4 regions of the Kosakonia sp. Marseille-Q7440 genome follow, and region 1 is predicted to be linked to each of the others. Evidence: predicted binding sites of a transcription regulator. Region 1 holds the regulator's gene; each other region holds the start of a gene.

The links. Region 1 encodes CRP, which controls carbon source genes, mostly activating them, when cyclic AMP is high. Its sites were predicted from a motif close to ATGTGANNNNNNTCACAT; they were not measured.
Region 2: psiE (phosphate-starvation-inducible protein PsiE) is a predicted target of CRP. The motif match lies at 3,522-3,539, and genes of this name have one in related genera.
Region 3: bhsA (multiple stress resistance protein BhsA) is a predicted target of CRP. The motif match lies at 3,398-3,415, and genes of this name have one in related genera.
Region 4: hpt (hypoxanthine phosphoribosyltransferase) is a predicted target of CRP. The motif match lies at 3,289-3,306, and genes of this name have one in related genera.

What each region holds. Positions count from the first base shown of each region.
Region 1 covers NZ_CBCPLT010000002.1:532,961-538,663, forward strand. Annotated here, with positions in the region: gene pabA (aminodeoxychorismate synthase component 2) at 1-347, shown strand, start outside; gene argD (bifunctional acetylornithine/succinyldiaminopimelate transaminase) at 435-1,655, shown strand; gene ACWPW2_RS16345 (YccS/YhfK family putative transporter) at 1,645-3,723, opposite strand; gene crp (cAMP-activated global transcriptional regulator CRP) at 3,772-4,404, opposite strand; gene ACWPW2_RS16355 (OsmC family protein) at 4,714-5,118, shown strand; gene ACWPW2_RS16360 (phosphoribulokinase) at 5,149-5,703, opposite strand, start outside.
Region 2 covers NZ_CBCPLT010000001.1:71,734-77,436, reverse strand. Annotated here, with positions in the region: gene malE (maltose/maltodextrin ABC transporter substrate-binding protein MalE) at 1-416, shown strand, start outside; gene malF (maltose ABC transporter permease MalF) at 541-2,085, shown strand; gene malG (maltose ABC transporter permease MalG) at 2,100-2,990, shown strand; gene psiE (phosphate-starvation-inducible protein PsiE) at 3,066-3,476, opposite strand; gene ACWPW2_RS00335 (acyltransferase) at 3,637-4,098, shown strand; gene ACWPW2_RS00330 (YjbH domain-containing protein) at 4,134-5,703, opposite strand, start outside.
Region 3 covers NZ_CBCPLT010000001.1:1,618,182-1,623,884, reverse strand. Annotated here, with positions in the region: gene mfd (transcription-repair coupling factor) at 1-1,550, shown strand, start outside; gene ldtC (L,D-transpeptidase LdtC) at 2,027-2,986, shown strand; gene bhsA (multiple stress resistance protein BhsA) at 3,071-3,328, opposite strand; gene ACWPW2_RS07370 (TetR/AcrR family transcriptional regulator) at 3,569-4,204, shown strand; gene ACWPW2_RS07365 (glycine zipper 2TM domain-containing protein) at 4,715-5,254, opposite strand; gene ACWPW2_RS07360 (NAD(P)/FAD-dependent oxidoreductase) at 5,446-5,703, opposite strand, start outside.
Region 4 covers NZ_CBCPLT010000001.1:613,063-618,765, reverse strand. Annotated here, with positions in the region: gene ACWPW2_RS02750 (hypothetical protein) at 1-50, shown strand, start outside; gene ACWPW2_RS02745 (ABC transporter permease) at 132-902, opposite strand; gene ACWPW2_RS02740 (ABC transporter ATP-binding protein) at 899-1,825, opposite strand; gene can (carbonate dehydratase) at 1,933-2,595, shown strand; gene hpt (hypoxanthine phosphoribosyltransferase) at 2,624-3,160, opposite strand; gene ACWPW2_RS02725 (glucose/quinate/shikimate family membrane-bound PQQ-dependent dehydrogenase) at 3,367-5,703, shown strand, end outside.

The DNA of each region.
Region 1 (5,703 bases):
TGCCGATCCTCGGCGTTTGTCTCGGCCATCAGGCGATTGCCCAGGCATTTGGTGCCACCATTGTGCGCGCGGCGAAGGTGATGCACGGCAAAACTTCCCCTATTACGCACTCTGGCAGCGGTGTGTTTAGCGGCTTAAATAATCCGTTAACCGTTACGCGCTATCACTCTTTGGTCATCGATCCATCTACCTTACCTGACTGCTTCGAGGTCACCGCGTGGAGTGAAAACGGTGAGATTATGGGCATTCGCCATAAGGCGTGGGATCTGGAAGGGGTGCAGTTCCACCCCGAAAGTATTCTCAGTGAGCAGGGCCATCAATTGCTGGAAAACTTCCTTACGCGGTGATTTGTGGTTGCCATCTAGTGATTTTTTATGCATATTTCGTGATTATATTTTCACTATGAATGCAACATAACACGGGATGGGCAACCTATGGCAACTCAGCAAGACGCGGTGACACGTGCAAACTTCGATGACGTTATTCTGCCAATTTACGCACCGGCCGAGTTTATCCCGGTAAAGGGGAAGGGCAGCCGCGTCTGGGATCAGCAGGGTAAAGAGTACGTTGATTTTGCTGGCGGCATTGCGGTAACTGCTTTAGGCCACTGCCATCCGGCGCTGGTGGAGACGCTGAAAGCGCAGGGCGAGACGCTCTGGCACCTGAGCAACGTCTTCACTAACGAGCCCGCGCTGCGTCTGGCGCGCAAGCTGGTGGATGCCACCTTTGCCGAGCGCGTCGTGTTTATGAACTCCGGTACCGAAGCCAACGAAACCGCCTTTAAGCTGGCGCGTTTTTATGCAACCACGCGCCACAGCCCGCACAAAACCAAAATCATCGCTTTCCATCACGCTTTTCACGGGCGTTCCCTCTTTACCGTGACTGTTGGCGGCCAGCCGAAATACTCCGACGGCTTTGGCCCGAAACCGGCCGACATCGTGCATGTTCCATTTAACGATCTGCACGCGGTTAAAGCGGTGATGGACGATCACACCTGCGCCGTGGTGGTAGAGCCGATTCAGGGCGAAGGCGGAGTGACCGCCGCCACGCCTGAATTCCTCAAAGGCCTGCGTGAACTGTGCGATGAGCACAACGCACTGCTGGTGTTTGATGAGGTGCAGTGCGGGATGGGGCGCAGCGGTGAGCTGTTCGCTTACATGCACTACGGCGTGACGCCGGACATTCTGACCAGTGCTAAAGCTCTTGGCGGCGGTTTCCCGGTCAGCGCCATGTTGACGACGCACGAGATCGCCAGCGTCTTCCACGCCGGTTCCCACGGATCCACTTATGGCGGAAACCCGCTGGCCTGCGCGGTGGCCGGTACCGCATTCGATATCATCAACACCCCTGAAGTGCTGAATGGCGTCAGTGCCAAACGTCAGCACTTTGTTCAGCATCTGCAACAAATTAATGAGCAGTACGATCTGTTCAGCGATATTCGCGGTATGGGGCTGTTGATCGGTGCCGAGCTGAAGCCGCAATACAAAGGCCGTGCACGCGATTTCCTGCATGCGGCTGCCGCAGCGGGCGTGATGGTGCTGAATGCCGGCCCGGATGTGATGCGTTTCGCGCCGTCGCTGATTATCGAGGAGCAGGATATTGATGAAGGGATGCAGCGCTTTGCGCAGGCCGTTGCGAGCGTGGTTAACGCGTAAGACGTCGGCGTAGCCAGATGCCGTGATGCGGGCGCTGACGCCATGCCACCGACGAGATGGTGTGCATGGTGCTCAGATGCCCAATAATGCGCTGCAAATGCTGCTCCAGCGTGCTCATTGGGCCGTGGGTCAGCGTCTCCGGTCCTTCCATAACATTCACATCACCGGACTCTCCCGGCCCGTCATACTCCAGCCGCTGCTGACAACGTTGCAGCGCAATTTCACATGATTCGAGATAGCGCTGCGCCAGGTCCGGCGTCAGCATGGTGTGCTCGCGCGCCAGCGTCGTCATGGCGTTAATGTGTTCGACAATAAACTGGCTATGCGTCACCCACAGTTTCATATCGCTCAGATAGCGGCTGTTAAAGCCGGGCTCCTGCATCGCCTGGTTGAGGGAGTTGAACAGGGCGTTGTGCGCCTGATTAACCTGCATACGCTGCCAGGCCAGCGGCGTTGCTTCCGGGTTATTGCTGAGGATCAGGCGAATCGCATCCTGATAGGCCTCCAGCGCATCGTGCGCATTCTGGCGCAGCAGGCCGCTCTGCCACTGCGGCCACAGCCACACCATCCCGCCAAAGGCAATCAGGCAGCCAATCAGCGTATCGACCAGCCGGGCGAGGATAAACTGGTCGCCGTTAAGCGTCAGGATTTGCAAGGTATAGACCGCCGTAATCGTGAAACCGACCGTCGCCCAGCCGTAACTTTTGCGGATAATCAGATAGCTACTCAAGGTGATCATCAGCATCGCAGCGAGGGTAAAACCGAGCGGCACATGAAAGTGCAGCGTCATTCCCGCCACCACCAGCCCGGCCAGCGTGCCGGCGGCACGGTTGACAATGCGTACCCGCGTCGCGCCATAACCGTTCTGCGTCACCACCATCACCGTCATCATGATCCAGTAAGGTTTCGGCAGATTTAATGCGCTGCCCATCAGGCTGGCGATGCTGAGCATGACGCTGATACGCGCCGCATTGCGCAGGGCGGTCGATTTCAGGGACAGATAGCTTTTTAGCGCCGGGATCAGCGGCAGGCGCTCCTGCTTATCCTCCATCAAATCGCGGATGTAGAGCGGGCGCTGGGTGCGCAGCACGCGGGCGATACGGCTGAAGTGCCAGGCGCAAAACTGCCCGACCGGATTATCAGGGTGCTGACGGGCAATTTTTTCCAGCGCACCGACCTGCTTCTCCATGGTGAAGCGGGTCGGATAGCGGTGATAGAGAATGTCATCTGCCAGCACGCGCAGGCGAGCCGCGACGGTTTGCGCATTCCAGCGAATCACCTGCTCGGCGTGGGTGCGCTCGACCAGCTTCTGCACCTTTTCCGGCTGATGCAGGCTGACAGAGATATGCTCCTGCAGATCCAACGCGACCTGAAAGACGCGCAGCAGGCGCTTGTAATCGTTGTTCTGATTGGCCGCCAGCATATGCAGCTGCTGGTAACACTGGCTAATCAGATCCACCGCTTTCTGCTGGCGGTCGAGCAGCGGCGGCAGCGCGGTTTCCGGATCGATGTGTTGGGTTAACAGGCTATATTTCGCTTCGCAATAGTCCGCCAGTTGCCGGTAGAGCAAGCTGAGGGATTCGCGCAGCGGCTGTTCGCGCCATAGCCAGAACCAGAACCAGTTAAACAGCCCGTACCACAGGGTGCCGAGGGTGTAGATCAGCAGCGGCTCCCACACCGGCATGTTTCCGGCGAGGCTGAGAGTAAAAATGGCGGCAATGAGAGATGCGGGAAGTAAGCGGCCATGCAGCGCGCTGATTTCACCTGTCACGCCCAGCAGCAGCGTTAGCACCGTCATGATCACCGGTAGCGGAAGATTTTCCGCCAGCAAAAGCTGCACCGCCAGGCTACAGCCGGCAAACAGCGAGCCGCCGATAATCAGGCGTTTAAAGAAGCGTTTATGCGGGGTATCGAGGCCCGCAATATTGCAGCAGGCGGGAACCAGCGAGAAGAGAAGACCCTGTTGCAGATGGCCGAGCAGCAGCCCAACCGCCACAGGCAGGCATAACACCAGCGTTTGTCGCAGTGCGTAGTTGATTTCGGGGTGATAAATCAGCCTGCGCCACATGGGAAAACAAAAACGGCGCACCGCATGAGCGATGCGCCATTTCGCAGATTAACGCGTACCGTAGACGACGATAGTTTTACCGTGGGCGGAGATCAGGTTTTGATCTTCGAGCATTTTAAGAATGCGGCCAACCGTTTCGCGGGAGCAACCGACGATCTGACCGATCTCCTGACGGGTAATTTTAATTTGCATACCGTCCGGGTGGGTCATGGCGTCCGGCTGTTTTGCCAGGTTCAGCAGAGTCTGTGCAATGCGGCCGGTCACGTCGAGGAACGCCAGGTTACCGACTTTCTCCGAGGTCACCTGCAGGCGACGCGCCATCTGCGAGGAGAGGCGCATCAGAATATCCGGATTCACCTGGATAAGCTGACGGAATTTTTTGTAGGAGATCTCCGCCACTTCACAGGCGGTCTTGGCGCGAACCCAGGCGCTGCGCTCCTGACCTTCTTCAAACAGGCCCAGTTCACCAATAAAATCGCCCTGGTTGAGGTAAGAGAGGATCATCTCTTTACCCTCTTCATCCTTGATGAGCACTGCCACTGAGCCTTTAACGATGTAATACAGCGTTTCCGCTTTTTCACCCTGGTGAATCAGCGTGCTCTTCGACGGGTACTTATGAATATGGCAATGAGACAAGAACCATTCGAGAGTCGGGTCTGTTTGCGGTTTGCCAAGCACCATGCGCGATTATCCTCTGTTATAAGCTGGCTCCAGAAACGGCGTGAATCATTCAGCTTCTGGGGTTGCAATCAAAGCTTCCCAAATCCCGGGAAGTGGACCGTCAGCGACATCTGCGGTCTCTAATGTATGATATCCCTTGCGTACATTCGTAACGTCAATGTTTCTCTGTAGCATGTAGACTGTTTTAGCATAGCTTTTGGCGCCTGTCTCCTGGTGTCTCGCTTCAGCATGACGCAGGTCGCCTTCCGTTGCGCGTTTTGTTATGTACGCGTAATCTGTGAAAAAATTTGCCATACCGGAGTGATGAACATGCAGGCACGAGTGAAATGGGTTGAAGGGTTAACGTTCCTTGGTGAGTCCGCTTCCGGCCACCAAATCCTGATGGATGGCAACTCCGGGGACAAAGCTCCCAGCCCGATGGAGATGGTCTTAATGGCCGCCGGCGGCTGCAGCGCCATTGACGTGGTGTCGATTCTGCAAAAAGGGCGTCATGACGTGACCGACTGCGAAGTGAAGCTGACCTCCGAGCGCCGTGAAGAAGCACCGCGCTACTTTACCCATATCAACCTGCACTTCATCGTCACCGGCAAAGCGCTGAAAGAGGCTGCCGTCTCCCGCGCGGTCGATCTCTCGGCTGAGAAGTACTGCTCCGTGGCGCTGATGCTGGAAAAAGCAGTCAAGATTACCCACTCCTTTGAGGTGATCGAAGCCTGATAAGCCCGCCCGGCGGCGCTTCCCGCCGGGTTATTTAATCTTTTTGCCTTCCATCAGCCGCTGCACCAGCGGCGTCATAATCAGCTCCATCGCCAGCCCCATTTTGCCGCCCGGCACCACCAGCGTATCCATATGCGAGATAAACGATCCCTGCAACATTGCCAGCAGCCACGGATAATCGATCCCCTCCAGATTGCGGAAATGAATCACGACAAAGCTCTCATCAAGAGAAGGAATGCCTTTGGCGGCAAAGGGGTTTGAGGTATCGACGGTGGGAACGCGCTGGAAGTTGAGATGAGTGCGGGAAAACTGCGGCGTGATGTAGTTGATGTAATCTTCCATTGAGCGCACCACCGAATCCATCACTGCTTCCCGGGAGTGACCGCGCTCGCTGGTGTCGCGGATCATCTTCTGGATCCACTCGAGGTTAACGATCGGCACCACGCCCACCAGTAGATCAACATGGCTCGCCACATCATGCTGCGGCGTCACCACACCGCCATGCAGCCCTTCGTAGAACAAAACGTCGGTTGGCTCCGGCAGTGGTTGCCAGGGGGTGAAGGTTCCTGGAACCTGGTTCCACGG
Region 2 (5,703 bases), on a different contig from region 1:
CCAATATCGACAAGAGCAAGATCAACTACGGCGTCGCGCAGCTGCCAACCTTCAACGGTAAACCGTCGAAAACCTTCGTCGGCGTGCTGAGCGCAGGCATCAACGCCGCCAGCCCGAACAAAGAGCTGGCGAAAGAGTTCCTTGAAAACTACCTGCTGACCGATGAAGGCCTGGCGGAAGTGAACAAAGACAAACCGCTCGGCGCGGTAGCGCTGAAATCCTATCAGGATCAGTTAGCGAAAGATCCGCGCATCGCCGCCACCATGGCGAACGCCAAAACCGGTGAAATCATGCCGAATATCCCGCAAATGTCCGCCTTCTGGTACGCCACCCGTACCGCGGTGCTCAATGCCGTGACCGGTCGCCAGACCGTAGATGCGGCGCTGAAAGATGCGCAGGGCCGCATCACTAAGTAAGAACGTAACGGCCCTGTTCCTCACGGAGCAGGGCTAACTGGACAGGCTGTATACATGCCAGATTTCACGCTGCCTCGCCAACAACGAAGCGGCGTGGAAAATGGTGTGTAGAGAGGACACTCCCATGGATGTTGTAAGAAAACGCCACTGGTGGCAAAGCTCGCAGGTTGCATGGGCCGCCATCGCAGTGATCGGGCTGCTGGTGGCTTACCTTGTCGTCATGATGTATGCCCAGGGGGAATACCTTTTTGCCATCACCACGCTCGTGCTGAGTTCGGCGGGCCTCTACATTTTTGCCAATCGTAAAGCCTACGCCTGGCGCTATGTCTACCCGGGTCTCGCGGGGATGGGGCTGTTCGTCCTCTTCCCGCTGATTTGCACCATCGCCATCGCCTTTACCAACTACAGCAGCACGAATCAGCTCACCCAGGAGCGCGCGCAGCAGGTGCTGCTCGATCGCTCATATCAGGCGGGCAAAGCCTATAACTTCGGGCTCTATCCGGACGGGGATAAGTGGCAGTTAGCGCTGACGGATGGCGAGAGCGGCAAACACTATCTCTCCGACGCTTTTAAACCCGGCGGCGAACAGCAGCTGAAGGTTAAAGAGGTCGATGCGCTGCCTGCGGGCGAGCGCGCAAACCTGCGTGTGATTACGCAAAACCGCCAGGGGCTGAACCAGCTCACCGCGGTACTGCCGGATGAGAGCAAAGTGGCGATGAGTTCGCTGCGCCAGTTCTCCGGCACCCGTCCGCTCTATCAGGTTGAGCAGGACGGCACGCTGCTAAATAACCAGAGCGGCGTCAAGTATCGCCCGAACAACCAGACCGGCTTCTACCAGGCGCTTAACGCTGACGGCAGCTGGGGCAGTGAGAAATTGAGCCCCGGTTATACCGTCACTATCGGCTGGGATAACTTCAGCCGCGTCTTTACCGATGAAGGTATTCAGAAACCGTTTATCGAGATTTTTATCTGGACGGTGATCTTCTCCATCCTCACCGTGGTGCTGACGGTAGCGGTCGGCATGGTGCTGGCCTGCGTCGTGCAGTGGGAGTCGCTAAAGGGTAAGGCTGTCTATCGGCTGCTGCTGATCCTGCCTTACGCCGTGCCGTCGTTTATCTCGATCCTGATCTTTAAAGGGCTGTTCAACCAGAGTTTTGGTGAGATCAACATGATGCTGAGCGCGCTGTTCGGCATTAAACCGGCGTGGTTTAGCGATCCGAATACCGCCCGCGCGATGGTGGTGATCGTCAACACCTGGCTCGGCTACCCCTACATGATGATCCTCTGCATGGGTCTGCTGAAAGCGATCCCGGAAGATCTCTATGAAGCCTCGGCAATGGATGGCGCCGGGCCGTTACAGAACTTTTTCCGCATCACCTTCCCGCTGCTGATAAAGCCCCTGACGCCGCTGATGATCGCCAGCTTTGCCTTTAACTTTAACAACTTCGTGCTGATCCAACTGCTGACCAACGGCGGGCCGGATCGCATCGGCACCACCACACCGGCGGGCTATACCGACCTGCTGGTGAGCTACACCTACCGCATCGCCTTTGAAGGCGGCGGCGGCCAGGACTTCGGTCTTGCGGCGGCAATCGCCACGCTGATCTTCCTGCTGGTGGGCGCGCTGGCCATCGTCAATCTGAAAGCCACGCGCATGAAATTCGATTAAGGAGGAGGAAAACTATGGCTATGGTGCAGGCGAAATCGCAAAAGCTGCGGCTCTTTTTCACCCATGCGTTACTGCTGCTGTTTATCGCCGCGATTATGTTCCCGCTGCTGATGGTGATCGCCATTTCACTGCGTGAAGGCAACTTCGCCACCGGCAGCCTGATCCCGGAGCGCATCTCCTGGGAGCACTGGCGGCTGGCGCTGGGCTTTAGCGTTGAGCATGCCGATGGGCGCGTCACTCCGCCGCCCTTCCCGGTGCTGTTATGGCTGTGGAACTCGGTGAAGATCGCCGTGATTACCGCCATCGGCATTGTCGCGCTCTCCACCACCTGCGCCTACGCCTTTGCCCGTATGCGTTTTCGCGGTAAAGCGACGCTGCTGAAAGGGATGCTGATTTTCCAGATGTTCCCGGCGGTGCTGTCGCTGGTGGCGCTCTATGCCCTGTTTGATCGTTTAGGCCAGTACATTCCGTTTATTGGTCTGAATACGCACGGTGGGGTGATCTTCGCCTATCTCGGCGGGATCGCACTGCATGTCTGGACGATCAAGGGGTATTTCGAAACGATCGACAGCTCGCTGGAAGAGGCCGCCTCGCTGGATGGCGCGACGCCGTGGCAGGCGTTCCGCCTGGTGCTGCTGCCGCTGTCGGTGCCGATTCTGGCGGTGGTCTTTATTCTGTCGTTTATTGCGGCCATTACCGAAGTGCCGGTCGCCTCGCTGCTGCTACGCGATGTCGACAGCTACACGCTGGCGGTGGGGATGCAGCAGTATCTCAACCCGCAGAACTACTTATGGGGCGATTTCGCCGCCGCGGCGGTGCTCTCCGCCATCCCGATTACCCTGGTGTTCCTGCTGGCGCAGCGCTGGCTGGTCAATGGCCTGACGGCTGGCGGGGTGAAGGGCTAAATTTCATCGTTGTCATACCCTTGTTGTTATTGCCACTGCACCCTCAATTTTGGCGGCCTGAACAGGCCGCCTTTTTTATTCGCGGCGCAGGCGCTGGGAGTTACAGATCCACAGCGTGATCACCAGTAGCAGGATCGCCGCCGAGTAGATCAGCACATCCATCGGCGACTCATGATCGATGATGATCAACCGTACAATCGCCGTAATGCCGATATAGACAAAGTAGCGCAGCGGGAAGTGCAGCCCGGACTGAAAATACTTCACAATCAAGGCGATAAATTCGAAGTAGAGGAAGTAAACCACCAGCCCTTCGACCAGCTCATATTTGCTGGTTTGTACCGGCGCGAAGAGCGCAATGGCCAGATGCAGCGTCTCTTTGCCGAGAAAGACAATCAGGATAATACCCAGTGCCAGCAGACCCAGGCTGAGTATGCCCTGCAAAATAGTTGAAACAAACGCCACCCGCGGGTGATTAAGCGACGACATAACAGCACCTCATTATTGTTAGAAGATCCTCTGTATATCGCGTAAATGTGATCTTGATCTACTTTTTTTACTTAGATTATGTGACAGCCCGTGATGAGATGTGTCGCGGTCAGAACAAAGCACGCTGCATATTTTCGGGAAACCGCTTTAAGGAGCCATCATGCACACCGCCTCTCTTCGCCACGCCGCCGTTCGCAACGTGACCTGCGGTGAAAATGTGGTGATTTATGAGCCCGCCAATCTGTATGACTGCACGCTGGCGGATGAGGTTTTTGTCGGCCCATTTGTAGAAATCCAGGGTAATACGCAGATAGGCAAAGCCACGAAGATCCAGTCCCACACCTTTATTTGTGAGTACGTCACCATTGGCGAAGGCTGCTTTATTGGTCACGGCGTGATGTTCGCCAACGATCTGTTCCGCGACGGCAAACCCGATCCAAATCGCGAAAACTGGGGGCGGATTACGATTGGCAATGGGGTATCTATTGGCAGCGGTGCGACGATTCTGGCGGTCTCGATTTGCGATGGCTGCGTAATTGGCGCGGGCAGCGTGGTGACAAAGTCGACTACGGTGAAAGGCGTTTATGCGGGCAATCCGGCGCGACTGCTGCGCCGGTTGTAAAACAGCGCCCTTCTCAGCGCGAGAAGGGCGTTTGCTTACTGGAAGTTAACTGACTTATCGCTGGTCAGGCTGTAGAGATCGAACTTACGGCCCAGTTTCTGGCCGCCGTCACGCGTCAGCGGTGTCCAGCCGATGGCGGCACGGCTGCGGGTCGGGCTGGCGCTGAACAGATCCAGCGGTACGGAGACATACACCCCTTTGGTGAAATCCCCTTCGCCGTACTGCGCGGCGGAAACGTTGGTTTTCGTCGCATACGCCCCGACCACGATGCCGCTGTCGAAGTGTTTCGACACTTCCAGCGTCACCCCTTTATCGCCCGCCAGATACTGCCCGGCGCTCGCTTTCACCAGCACATTATCGGCAAACCACGGCGTCCAGTAGGCGGTGAAGTGCCCGGTTTTCACGCTGTAATCGGTGAACTTCATCATGTCCTGGGCGCTGCGCCAGTCACGCTGCTTCACGTAGTTCGCGTCAATGCCGAAGGCGAGCGGCCCGTCAACCGGACGCCACAGCACCTCTGCACCCGCGCCGCCGTACATGGTCTCCAGATAACCGCCATAGACCTGGCCATAGAAATTATTGCCGAGGTACTGGAGGTAGTTGGCCTGCAGGTTGTTCACATAGACATCGTTCTGCACATATTCACGCACGCGGGTACGCACACGCGGCAGCGCGGAGTCCTTCGGCGGGTTAGTGTAGTTAAACTTGTCATAGTTATTGGAGATGTTGCCGAACAGGCTGCCGGTGGTCAGCAGATGGTCGGTGACCCACCAGTCGGCGGTCGCCATTATCCCCAGCTGATACATGTAGAAGCCTTCCGGCCCGCCGAGCGACTGGTTAAGCACCGGATCGAGATGGAAGTCGAACGCCGTGCGGTCGATATACCAGCCCTGCTCGGTTTTATCCGGCACGATTGGCGTGACGCGTTTTTGCACCAGCTCCGTATCCTGTCCCAGCGGTTCGCCCTCAAGGTGGCGTTTCAGGCTGGCGACATCCGTTTCGGTAGTCACAGCTGGCATACGCAGGCGGTTTTCCGTCACCCGGATGGTGCGAATACCGTCCGGCAAATCATTCATGATGATACGGTTTGCGCGCTCAACCCCTTCCTGGTTATGACGATATTTCACCTGCTCGCCGGTGACATAGAGCGTATCGCCCTTGACCTGAATTTGCGGATCCGCAAGACCGGCATTGTACTTCAGCAACGTAAGCTGATTCGCCACCACCGAGTGTTGCAGGATCGCATCCTGCGGCTGCGGTTGATACTTCGGCCGTGGGTTATCGTTATACGCCGGGCGCAAATTATTGAAGTTATTACGCAGGGTGAAGCCGAACATCCAGGTGTTACCGCGCTCGTAGCTCAGGTTGATATCTGCCCAGTCCGACACGCGATAGATCGCGCCGACGTTCACTTTGCTGCGCTGCGGCAGTTTGCCGGCGAAATCCTGCTGATAGTTGTTGCCGTCATACTCCAGCTTCAGGCGCAGCGGGTTCCACGGCGTCTGGTACTCTACGCCGCCGAACAGCGCGCTCGGGCCGCGGAACATCTGGCTGGTATCCGTTGAACCGGCCTGTTTATAGCGGTTGTCACGCACGCAATAGGCT
Region 3 (5,703 bases), on a different contig from region 1:
GTAAAACCGAAGTGGCGATGCGTGCTGCTTTCCTTGCTATTGAGAACAATAAGCAGGTGGCGGTGCTGGTGCCGACCACCCTGCTCGCCCAGCAGCACTTCGATAATTTCCGCGACCGCTTTGCCAACTGGCCGGTACGTATCGAGATGCTGTCGCGTTTTCGCAGCGCCAAAGAGCAGGCGCAGATCCTTGAGCAGGCCGCCGAAGGGAAGATCGATATTCTTATCGGCACGCATAAGCTGCTGCAAAGCGATGTGAAAATGAAGGATTTGGGGCTGCTGATCGTCGATGAGGAGCACCGTTTCGGCGTGCGGCATAAAGAGCGCATTAAAGCGATGCGCGCCGACGTTGATATCCTGACGCTCACCGCAACGCCGATCCCGCGCACGCTGAATATGGCGATGAGCGGCATGCGCGATCTGTCGATCATTGCGACGCCTCCCGCGCGCCGTCTGGCGGTGAAAACCTTTGTTCGCGAATATGACAACCTGGTGGTGCGCGAGGCGATCCTGCGTGAAGTGCTGCGCGGCGGCCAGGTTTACTACCTCTATAACGATGTGGAGAACATCCAGAAAGCGGCCGACCGGCTGGCGGAGCTGGTGCCGGAAGCGCGTATCGCCATTGGTCACGGCCAGATGCGCGAGCGCGAGCTGGAGCGGGTAATGAATGATTTCCACCATCAACGGTTTAACGTGCTGGTCTGCACCACCATTATCGAAACCGGGATTGATATTCCGACCGCCAATACCATCATAATCGAGCGCGCCGACCACTTTGGCCTCGCACAGTTGCACCAGCTGCGCGGTCGCGTCGGGCGTTCGCACCATCAGGCCTATGCCTGGCTGCTGACGCCACATCCGAAGGCGATGACTACCGATGCGCAAAAACGGCTCGAAGCGATTGCCTCGCTGGAGGATCTGGGCGCAGGCTTTGCGCTGGCGACTCACGATCTGGAGATCCGTGGCGCGGGCGAACTGCTCGGTGAGGATCAGAGCGGGCAGATGGAGACCATCGGCTTCTCGCTCTATATGGAGTTGCTGGAGAATGCCGTCGATGCGCTGAAAGAGGGTCGCGAGCCGTCGCTGGAGGATCTTACCAGCCAGCAAACGGAGGTGGAGCTGCGTATGCCTGCCCTGCTGCCGGATGATTTTATTCCTGATGTGAATACGCGCCTGTCATTCTATAAGCGCATCGCCAGCGCGAAAGATGAGAATGCGCTGGAGGAGATTAAGGTGGAGCTGATTGACCGCTTTGGCCTGCTGCCGGATGCGGCGCGTAATCTGCTTGATATCGCCATGTTGCGCCAGCAGGCGCAGAAGCTGGGGATCCGCAAGCTGGAGGGGAATGATAAAGGCGGCCTGATTGAGTTTAACGAGAAGAACCACGTTAACCCGGCGTGGTTGATTGGCTTGTTGCAGAAGCAGCCGCAGCATTTCCGCCTTGATGGCCCGACGCGGCTGAAGTTTTTCCAGGAGTTGAGCGAGCGCAAAACCCGTATGGAGTGGGTGCGCAACTTTATGCAGCAGCTGGCGGAGAACGCCGTCGCCTGACGGCGGGTTAGCGCCTCTGCGCGCTTTTTGCCGGATGGCGGCGTACCGCCTTATCCGGCCTACGCGATCGTGCCCTTTTGTAGGCCTGATAAGCGTAGCGCCATCCGGCATGTTTCCGCGAACCAACGTTCGGTACCCCGCCCGCTTTTGCCGGATGGCGGCGTACCGCCTTATCCGGCCTACGGGGTCGTGCCCTTTTGTAGGCCTGATAAGTATGGTTTTGTAGGCTTGATAAGCGCAGCGCCATCAGGCATGTTTTTGGGAGCAAGGGTCGAACATTCTGCCCGCGTTTTGCCGGATGGCGGCGTACCGCCTTATCCGGCCTACGAACACGATGTTTTTCCCCTCATTCGTGTGTTTTTTTGTAATATTTACAAATGCTTTGCAATAACCAGGGTTTCCCGACGAACCCGATGAGCATAATCCTATTGAGTAGTCTTATTGAAATAACCTTATGATTTACATGGATTATGATCATGTGCAAAATGTCGCGCTTCGCTCACTGGATGACGCTGTTCGCCGTCGCCGCTACGCTTATCTTTGCCCTTCCCGCCCGGGCGAATACCTGGCCGCTGCCGCCTGCGGGCAGCAAGCTGGTGGGCGAAAACCGTTTCCATATTGTTGAGAACGATGGCGGTTCGCTGGAGGCGATCGCCAAAAAATATGACGTTGGCTTCCTCGCGCTGTTACAGGCCAACCCGGGTATCGACCCCTTTGTGCCGCGCGCGGGCAGCGTTGTGACGATCCCGTTGCAAACACTGCTGCCGGATGTCCCGCGCAGAGGGATTGTGATTAACCTCGCCGAACTGCGTCTTTACTACTATCCCCCCGGAAAAAATGAGGTCACCATCTACCCGATTGGCATTGGTCAACTGGGCGGTGATACGCTGACGCCGACGATGGTGACCACCGTTTCCGATAAACGCGCCAACCCGACCTGGACGCCGACTGCCAATATCCGCGCCCGCTACAAAGCGCGCGGGATTGATCTACCGCCGGTGATGCCAGCCGGGCCGGATAACCCGATGGGTCATCATGCGATTCGCCTCGCCGCTTACGGTGGCGTTTACCTGCTGCACGGTACCAACGCCGATTTTGGCATCGGCATGCGCGTCAGTTCCGGGTGTATTCGCCTGCGGGATAGCGATATTGCCGCGCTGTTTGCTGCAATCAGCCCCGGCACGCCGGTGAATATCATCAATACGCCGATTAAAGCCTCCGTCGAGCCAGACGGCACGCGGCTGGTGGAGGTGCATCAGCCGCTCTCCGAATCGATCGATGACGATCCGAAAACGCTGCCGATCCCGCTCAATGCGGCGATGAAGACGTTTCAGGCTGAAAGCGATGCGGCGGTGATGGCGCAGGCCATTGAGCTGCGTTCGGGTATGCCGGTGGACGTGACCCAACATGCGCAAGAGAGTATGCAGGCGATGTAACTAACGCCCGCCCATAAACAAAAAGGCTCTGCACAGTGTGCAGGGCCTTTTTTATTGCAGTGGCGTAGCTCGAGGGTGGTGAGCTTATTTGTAGAGCACTGCGGTACCGTGCAGGCGATCGGAGCCGGTCACGGAAGTAATACGGTAAGAGGACGCGCCCAGCTGTTCGGCTTTCTCAGCCACTTTTTTCTCAACGGATGCGAGGTTGGTGCTGCCGGTCACGCCGATGGCGGTCAGCTCCTGCTGCCCGGCTGGTGCGGACTGCACCTCAACGGCGGCAAAGCTGGCAAATGAGAGAGTACTTAAAACAACGGCGGTAAACAGCGTGTTGATGGTTTTCATAATGATTGTCCTGATGCAGGTGAACGGAGGTCGTTAGCATTAAGTTAACGATCGATAGGTAAATCATAAGTGTGATCTATATCACTCGTCAATATTTTTTTATAACGCTCATTAATTAATTTAAATAGTTCTTAATTTTCATAAGCATATGATTTATTAATATGTGCGGTTTTGCGGCTGGTCATTCACCAGGATTATTTTTATAATGGGTATTCAACAAACCAACAAAGAAGCGGCGATATGACCAGTGAAGTCAGCAGTTGTACGAAAAAAAGCCGTGGCCGACCGAAAGTGTTCGACAGGGAAGCGGCGCTCGATAAAGCCATGACGCTATTCTGGCAGCATGGCTATGAAGCCACATCACTCTCCGATCTGGTAGAAGCGACCGGGGCAAAAGCTCCGACGCTCTACGCAGAGTTCACCAATAAAGAGGGGCTGTTTCGCGCGGTCCTCGATCGCTATATCGCCCGTTTTGCCAGGCAGCATGAAGCGTTGCTGGAGTGCGAAGAGAAGCCGGTAGAACAGGCGTTGCTGGACTATTTCTCTGCCATCGCCAGATGTTTTACCAGCACCGATACGCCCGCAGGCTGCTTTATGATTAACACCTCCGCGACGCTTGCCGCCTCGTCGCAGGAGATTGCGAAGACGATTAAAACGCGTCATGCCCGCCAGGAGGAGACATTGCAGCACTTCCTCGCGCAGCGGCAGGCGAAAGGCGAGATCCCGGCAGGTGTTGACATCACCTCCCTTGCGCAGTTTCTTGGCTGCATATTGCAGGGCATGTCCATCAGCGCCCGCGAAGGCGCAAGCCTTGAAAAGTTACTGCAAATTACCCGCACCACCCTGCGCCTGTGGCCAGATTTGATCAAAGCGTAATAAAAAAATGAGACGGATTTCCGTCTCATTTCCTCTCTGTGATAGTAATTACACAATTCAACGATAGGTAAAATCTATCAGCCATTTCCCTGCCTTTGCTATGCTTAATTGTGATTATTGCGTCGCTAATCATTGTCGGCGGCAATATAAAACAATAAGTATCTTATTCTATTTCCCTTGCTCTCACTCTACGCGTAGTACCGATCGTTTTTTATGAGGATAAAGGGTCTTTTACTGACTAATCACATGCAGAAGGAAATGGAAATGATTTTGCTATTACCATTCATCAAAGTGTTAATAGTAATTACATTGTTATTTGGTCTGTGGGTCTTGCTGGGTGGCTCCGTACTGTTTGCATTTGTCTCTGTCCTCATTACCGGATTGCTGGTTGTTCGCCAACAAGACTTTATTTAATAACGAAAAAGCCTCGCATCGCGCGAGGCTTTTTTATGGCAAAAAAAGGCTCCTCAGCCTGAGCGATGAGGAGCCAATATGCAGAGTACTGCTTTTTTATGCTTTGTTATTCAGGATCAGCTGACCGTTGTTATCCAGCGGGATCTGCGTGCCGGGATCTTTATCCATGCGGATTTTCCCCTGCTGGTCGCCGATTTTATAGGTCACGTCATAACCGAGCATTTTTTCCGATTTGTCATAGACGGTGCTGCAACGCTGCTGAGTGGTCGTGTAGGTGTCCCTCTCCTGCATCCCGCCCTGAATCTGGTTGCCGGCATAGCCGCCGCCTAACGCGCCGACTACGGTCGCCACATCGCGTCCGCGTCCACCGCCAAACTGATGGCCGAGCACACCGCCCGCTACCGCACCCAGCACGGAACCGGTAATACGGTTCTCATCCTGCACCGGACGACGATGCGTTACCGTGACATTGCGACACGCCTCGCGCGGCGTTTTCACCGTCTCTTTGATCGGCGTGGCTGAAACCACCTGCGCATATTGCGGCCCGCGATCGAAAACATTGAGGCTGGCGACTGCGGCAACGCCCAGTGCAGCGGCCACGCCAATACCGATACCCGCTAACATTGATTTATTCACAGGATTCTCTCCCTGGTTGGCTATTGGTAACAATTTTGCAATGGTGCAAGAGGGCAGCCAATCAGAAATCGCGCAAAAATAGGGGTTCGGCAGGTGAAAGCGGAGTTATTCAGAGTTGTCCGAGCGCTAAAGGCACATCAGGCAGAGGGATATGCTGCTCCCGCGCCAAATGGCGGAGAGCAGCAGAAGGATCAGTGGAGCTTGAGGCGCGGGCGGATCACGCGGTTGATACTGCCCACCACCATCATCAGCCCGGTTTTAAAGTAGCCGTGCAGCGCCACCTGGTGCATACGGTAGAGCGAGATATAGACGAAGCGCGCAATACGCCCTTCTACCATCATCGAGCCGCGCATCAGGTTACCCATCAGGCTACCGACCGTGGAGAAGTTGGAGAGCGACACCAGCGAGCCGTGATCTTTATAGACATAATCTTTCAGCGATTTGCCTTT
Region 4 (5,703 bases), on a different contig from region 1:
ACCGATTAGAGACGGGCGATCAAATAAGAATGTCTTTAAAACAGGATTAATTGCTGTTCATGCATAACAATAAGATCGCCGAAGCGATCTTATTGTTTTTTAAGGTAATGCTGAAAATAGCCGGATAACCGTTAGCTACGTAGCCCGCGCCCGCGCTGAATCAAATACCAGCAGGTCAAATAAAAGCCGAGAATAAAGACTACCAGCACGCCGACCGTGGTGACCAGCGGCACATCGCTGATTCCGAGGAAGCCGAAGCGGAAGCCGCTGATCATATAGACGATCGGGTTCAGGTGCGACAGCGCCTGCCAGAACGGTGGCAGCAGCGTCAGGGAGTAGAAGACGCCGCCGAGATAGGTCAGCGGGGTCAACACAAAGGTCGGGATCAGGCTGATATCGTCAAAGGTTTTGGCGAACACCGCATTCAACAGACCGGCCAGCGAGAAGAGCACTGCGGTGAGCAGCAGCGTCAACCCGACAAACAGCCATGAGTGCACCTGGAAAGGCACGAAGAAGAGCGATACCGCCGTTACCAGCACACCAACGCACAGGCCGCGCGCCACGCCGCCGCCAACATAGCCGACAATAATCACATGCGTCGGCACCGGTGCCACCAGCAGCTCCTCAATGTTGCGCTGGAACTTGGCGCTAAAGAAGGAGGAGGCGACGTTGGCATAGCCGTTGGTGATCACGGCCATCATGATCAGACCCGGAACGATAAACTGCATATAGGTGAAGCCGTGCATTTCACCGATACGCGAACCGATCAGGTTGCCGAAAATAATAAAGTAGAGGGTCATGGTGATCACCGGCGGCACCAGTGTCTGCACCCAGATACGCATAAAACGCTGGATCTCTTTGTACCAGATACTCTTCAGCGCCACCCAATAAAGCTGCATCATGCGCCCTCTCCTTTCCTGTCATGCACCAACGTAACGAACAGCTCTTCAAGGCGGTTGGCTTTGTTACGCATACTCAATACCTGGATCCCCTGCGCGCTCAGTTGGCTAAAGACGCTGTTAATCCCCTGCTCGCGCAGCACTTCAACTTCAAGCGTTGAAGTATCCACCAGGCGATATTGATACCCTTCCAGCTTCGGCAGCGCGCTTTTCGCCGCTAAATCGAGGATAAAGGTCTCCGATTTGAGCTTGGAGAGCAGCGACTTCATCGAGGTGTTCTCCACCAGTTCACCATGCTGGATGATGCCGATATTGCGGCACAGCATCTCCGCCTCTTCCAGATAGTGGGTGGTGAGAATAATGGTGGTGCCTTTGTCGTTCAGATCCTTCAAAAAGCCCCACATTGAGCGGCGCAGTTCGATGTCGACACCCGCCGTTGGCTCATCAAGGATCAGCAGTTTTGGCTCGTGCATTAGCGCGCGGGCAATCATCAAACGGCGCTTCATTCCGCCGGAGAGCATGCGCGCACGTTCGTTACGTTTACCCCACAGATCGAGCTGGTTGAGGTACTTTTCGCTGCGCACTAACGCATCTTTGCGATCGACACCGTAGTAGCCCGCCTGGTTGACGACAATCTGCTGTACGGTTTCAAACGGGTTGAAGTTGAACTCCTGCGGCACCAGCCCAAGCTGGCGTTTGGCGTTCACTACATCTTTTTCCAGGTCATAGCCAAAGACGCTGACCCGGCCAGAGGTTTTATTCACCAGCGAACTGATAATGCCGATGGTGGTCGACTTGCCCGCGCCGTTCGGCCCAAGCAGGGCGTAGAAGTCTCCCGCCTCGACTTGCAGATCGATTCCGCGCAGCGCCTGAACGCCGCCCGGATAGGTTTTTTTAAGCTGCTCAAGCTCCAGTGCAATGGTCATGAATTATCACTTACCTATTTTCTTACACTCGATGTGTGGTTTTAAAAGAGAAAGAGTTGACCTATATTAGGCCTCGCACTTATTTTGCTTACAGGTCGCAAAGCGCTATGAAAGACATAGATACACTCATCAGCAACAACGCACTATGGTCAAAAATGCTGGTCGAGGAAGATCCAGGATTTTTTGCAACGCTGGCGCAGGCACAAAAGCCGCGCTTTCTGTGGATTGGCTGTTCAGACTCACGCGTTCCGGCTGAGCGCCTGACTGGCCTTGAACCCGGCGAGCTGTTTGTTCACCGTAACGTGGCCAACCTGGTCATCCATACCGACTTAAACTGCCTCTCCGTTGTGCAATACGCCGTTGATGTGCTGGAAGTTGAACACATCATCATCTGCGGCCACTACGGCTGCGGCGGTGTTCAGGCAGCGGTTGAAAACCCGGAACTGGGTCTTATCAACAACTGGCTGCTGCACATTCGCGACATCTGGTTTAAACATAGCTCGCTGCTCGGCGAAATGCCGCCAGAACGTCGTCTCGATACGCTTTGCGAATTGAACGTCATGGAGCAGGTTTATAACCTTGGCCACTCAACGATTATGCAATCCGCCTGGAAACGCGGCCAGAACGTGACGATTCACGGCTGGGCTTACGGCATCCACGATGGCCTGCTGCGCGATCTGGAAGTGACTGCCACCAACCGCGAAACGCTGGAACAGCGTTACCGCACAGGTGTACAGAACATCAGCCAGAAGCACATTAATCACAAATAACAATCGGGGCCCGTCGGCCCCGATTTTTTTATTCGTCCAGCATTACCACTTTGCCGACATAGGGCAAATGGCGATAGCGCTGAGCGTAGTCAATTCCGTAACCCACCACAAACTCATCCGGAATCGAGAAACCGACATACTCAACGGTGACATCCACTTCGCGTCGCGAGGGCTTATCCAGCAGGGTGCAGATCGCCAGCGATTTCGGCTCACGCAGGCTCAGGATCTCGCGCACTTTCGACAGCGTGTTGCCAGAATCGATAATGTCTTCAACAATCAATACATCTTTGCCGCGAATATCTTCATCCAGATCTTTGAGGATTTTCACATCACGGGTCGATGACATGCCGCTGCCGTAGCTGGAGGCGGTCATAAAATCGACTTCATGGGAGACCTGCACTTCACGGCAGAGATCGGCCATAAACATAAACGAGCCGCGCAGCAGCCCCACCAGCACCATCTCGCTGCCGCTATCTTTGTAACGTTCAGTGATTTGACGACCCAGTTCGGCGACGCGTGCTTTGATCTCCGCTTCCGGGATCATCACTTCAACTTTGTGTTTCATATTAACTAACCATATGATTTTAGAAGCAAATAATTCAACACCAATCGCTTAAACCGGTGATTGAAACGCAAGCCGTGAAGTATACCAGCAAAACCAATTCAGGTGGGCATGCATCGAGAAAGCTCGATTTGTGATGACGATCACACTTGTTAACACTTATAATTAGTTGCTATCAAAAATTTAACAAACTGATGAGTATTCCTTTTATGGCAGAAACAAAATCGCAACGGTCGCGGCTATTGATAATGCTGACGACGATCTTTGCAGCCTTCTGCGGGCTGTATCTTTTAATCGGTGGTGTCTGGCTGGTCTCCATCGGCGGCTCCTGGTACTACCCCATCGCTGGCCTGGTGATGCTCGGCGTAACCTGGCTGCTGTGGAAAGGGAAGCGTTCCGCGCTCTGGCTTTATGCGGTCCTGCTGCTTGCCACCATGCTGTGGGGCGTTTGGGAAGTCGGCTTCGACTTCTGGGCGCTGACCCCACGTAGCGATATTCTTGTCTTCTTCGGTATCTGGCTGATTCTGCCATTTGTCTGGCGTCGCCTGATTATTCCTGCCCGTGGCGCGGTTGCTGCTCTGTTAGCGGTACTGCTGATTAGCGGCGGCATTCTGACCTGGGCCGGTTTTAACGACCCGCAGGAGATCAACGGCACCCTGAGCGCTGACTCGACGCCTGCTGCACCGATCTCTAACGTTGCTGATAGCGACTGGCCGGCTTATGGCCGTAACCAGGAAGGCCAGCGTTACTCCCCGCTGAAGCAGATTAACGCGGATAACGTGAAGAACCTGAAGGAAGCCTGGGTATTCCGCACCGGCGACCTGAAGCTGCCGAACGATCCGGGTGAAATCACCAACGAAGTGACGCCGATTAAAGTGGGCGACACCCTGTTCCTCTGCACCGCTCACCAGCGTCTGTTCGCACTTGATGCTGCAAGCGGTAAAGAGAAGTGGCACTTCGATCCGCAGCTGAACGCGGACCCGTCCTTCCAGCATGTCACCTGCCGTGGTGTCTCTTACCACGAAGCGACAGCGGAAAACGCCAGCCCGGAAGTCGTGGCTAACTGCCCGCGCCGCATTATTCTGCCGGTCAACGACGGTCGCCTGTTCGCGGTGAACGCCGATAACGGCAAGCTGTGTGACACCTTTGCTAACAAAGGTATCCTCAACCTGCAAACCAACATGCCGGTTACCACGCCGGGGATGTATGAGCCGACTTCACCGCCGATCGTCACCGATAAAGTGATTATCATTGCCGGTGCGGTAACGGATAACTTCTCTACCCGTGAGCCGTCTGGTGTGATTCGTGGTTTCGATATCAACACTGGTAAGCTGCTGTGGGCCTTCGATCCGGGCGCGAAAGATCCGAATGCAATCCCGGCGGATGAACACCACTTCACCCTTAACTCGCCGAACTCCTGGGCCCCTGCGGCCTATGACGCGAAGCTGGATATGGTCTACCTGCCGATGGGCGTTACCACGCCAGATATCTGGGGCGGTAACCGCACGCCGGAGCAGGAGCGTTACGCCAGTTCCATTGTTGCGCTGAATGCGACCACCGGTAAGCTGGTGTGGAGCTATCAGACCGTACACCACGATCTGTGGGATATGGATATGCCGTCCCAGCCAACGCTGGCGGATATCGATGTGAACGGTAAGAAAGTGCCGGTCGTTTATGCTCCGGCGAAAACCGGTAACATCTTCGTGCTGGATCGTCGTAACGGCGAACTGGTTGTGCCGGCACCGGAAAAACCGGTTCCGCAGGGCGCAGCGAAAGGCGATTACGTCACCAAAACCCAACCCTTCTCCGATCTGAGCTTCCGTCCGAAGAGAGATTTGAGCGGTGCGGATATGTGGGGCGCCACCATGTTCGACCAACTGGTGTGCCGTGTGATGTTCCACCAGATGCGTTATGAAGGCATTTTCACCCCGCCGTCCGAGCAGGGTACGCTGGTCTTCCCGGGTAACCTTGGCATGTTTGAGTGGGGCGGTATCTCCGTCGATCCAAACCGCCAGGTGGCTATTGCTAACCCGATGGCGCTGCCGTTTGTCTCTAAGCTGATCCCGCGTGGTCCAAACAACCCGATGGAGCCGCCGAAGGATGCGAAAGGCACTGGTTCGGAATCTGGTATTCAGCCGCAGTATGGCGTGCCGTTTGGCGTCACGCTGAACCCGTTCCTCTCGCCGTTTGGCCTGCCGTGCAAACAGCCAGCCTGGGGTTATATCTCTGCGCTGGATCTGAAAACCAACCAGGTAGCATGGAAAAAACGTATCGGTACGCCGCAGGATAGCCTGCCGTTCCCGATGCCGATTAAAGTGCCGTTTACCCTCGGTATGCCGATGCTTGGTGGCCCGATCTCTACTGCCGGTAACGTGCTGTTTATCGCCGGTACAGCGGATAACTACCTGCGCGCGTACAACATGACCAACGGTGACAAACTGTGGGAAGGTCGTCTGCCAGCGGGTGGTCAGGCAACGCCGATGACCTATGAAGTGAATGGCAAGCAATACGTTGTCATCTCCGCAGGCGGTCACGGTTCGTTCGGT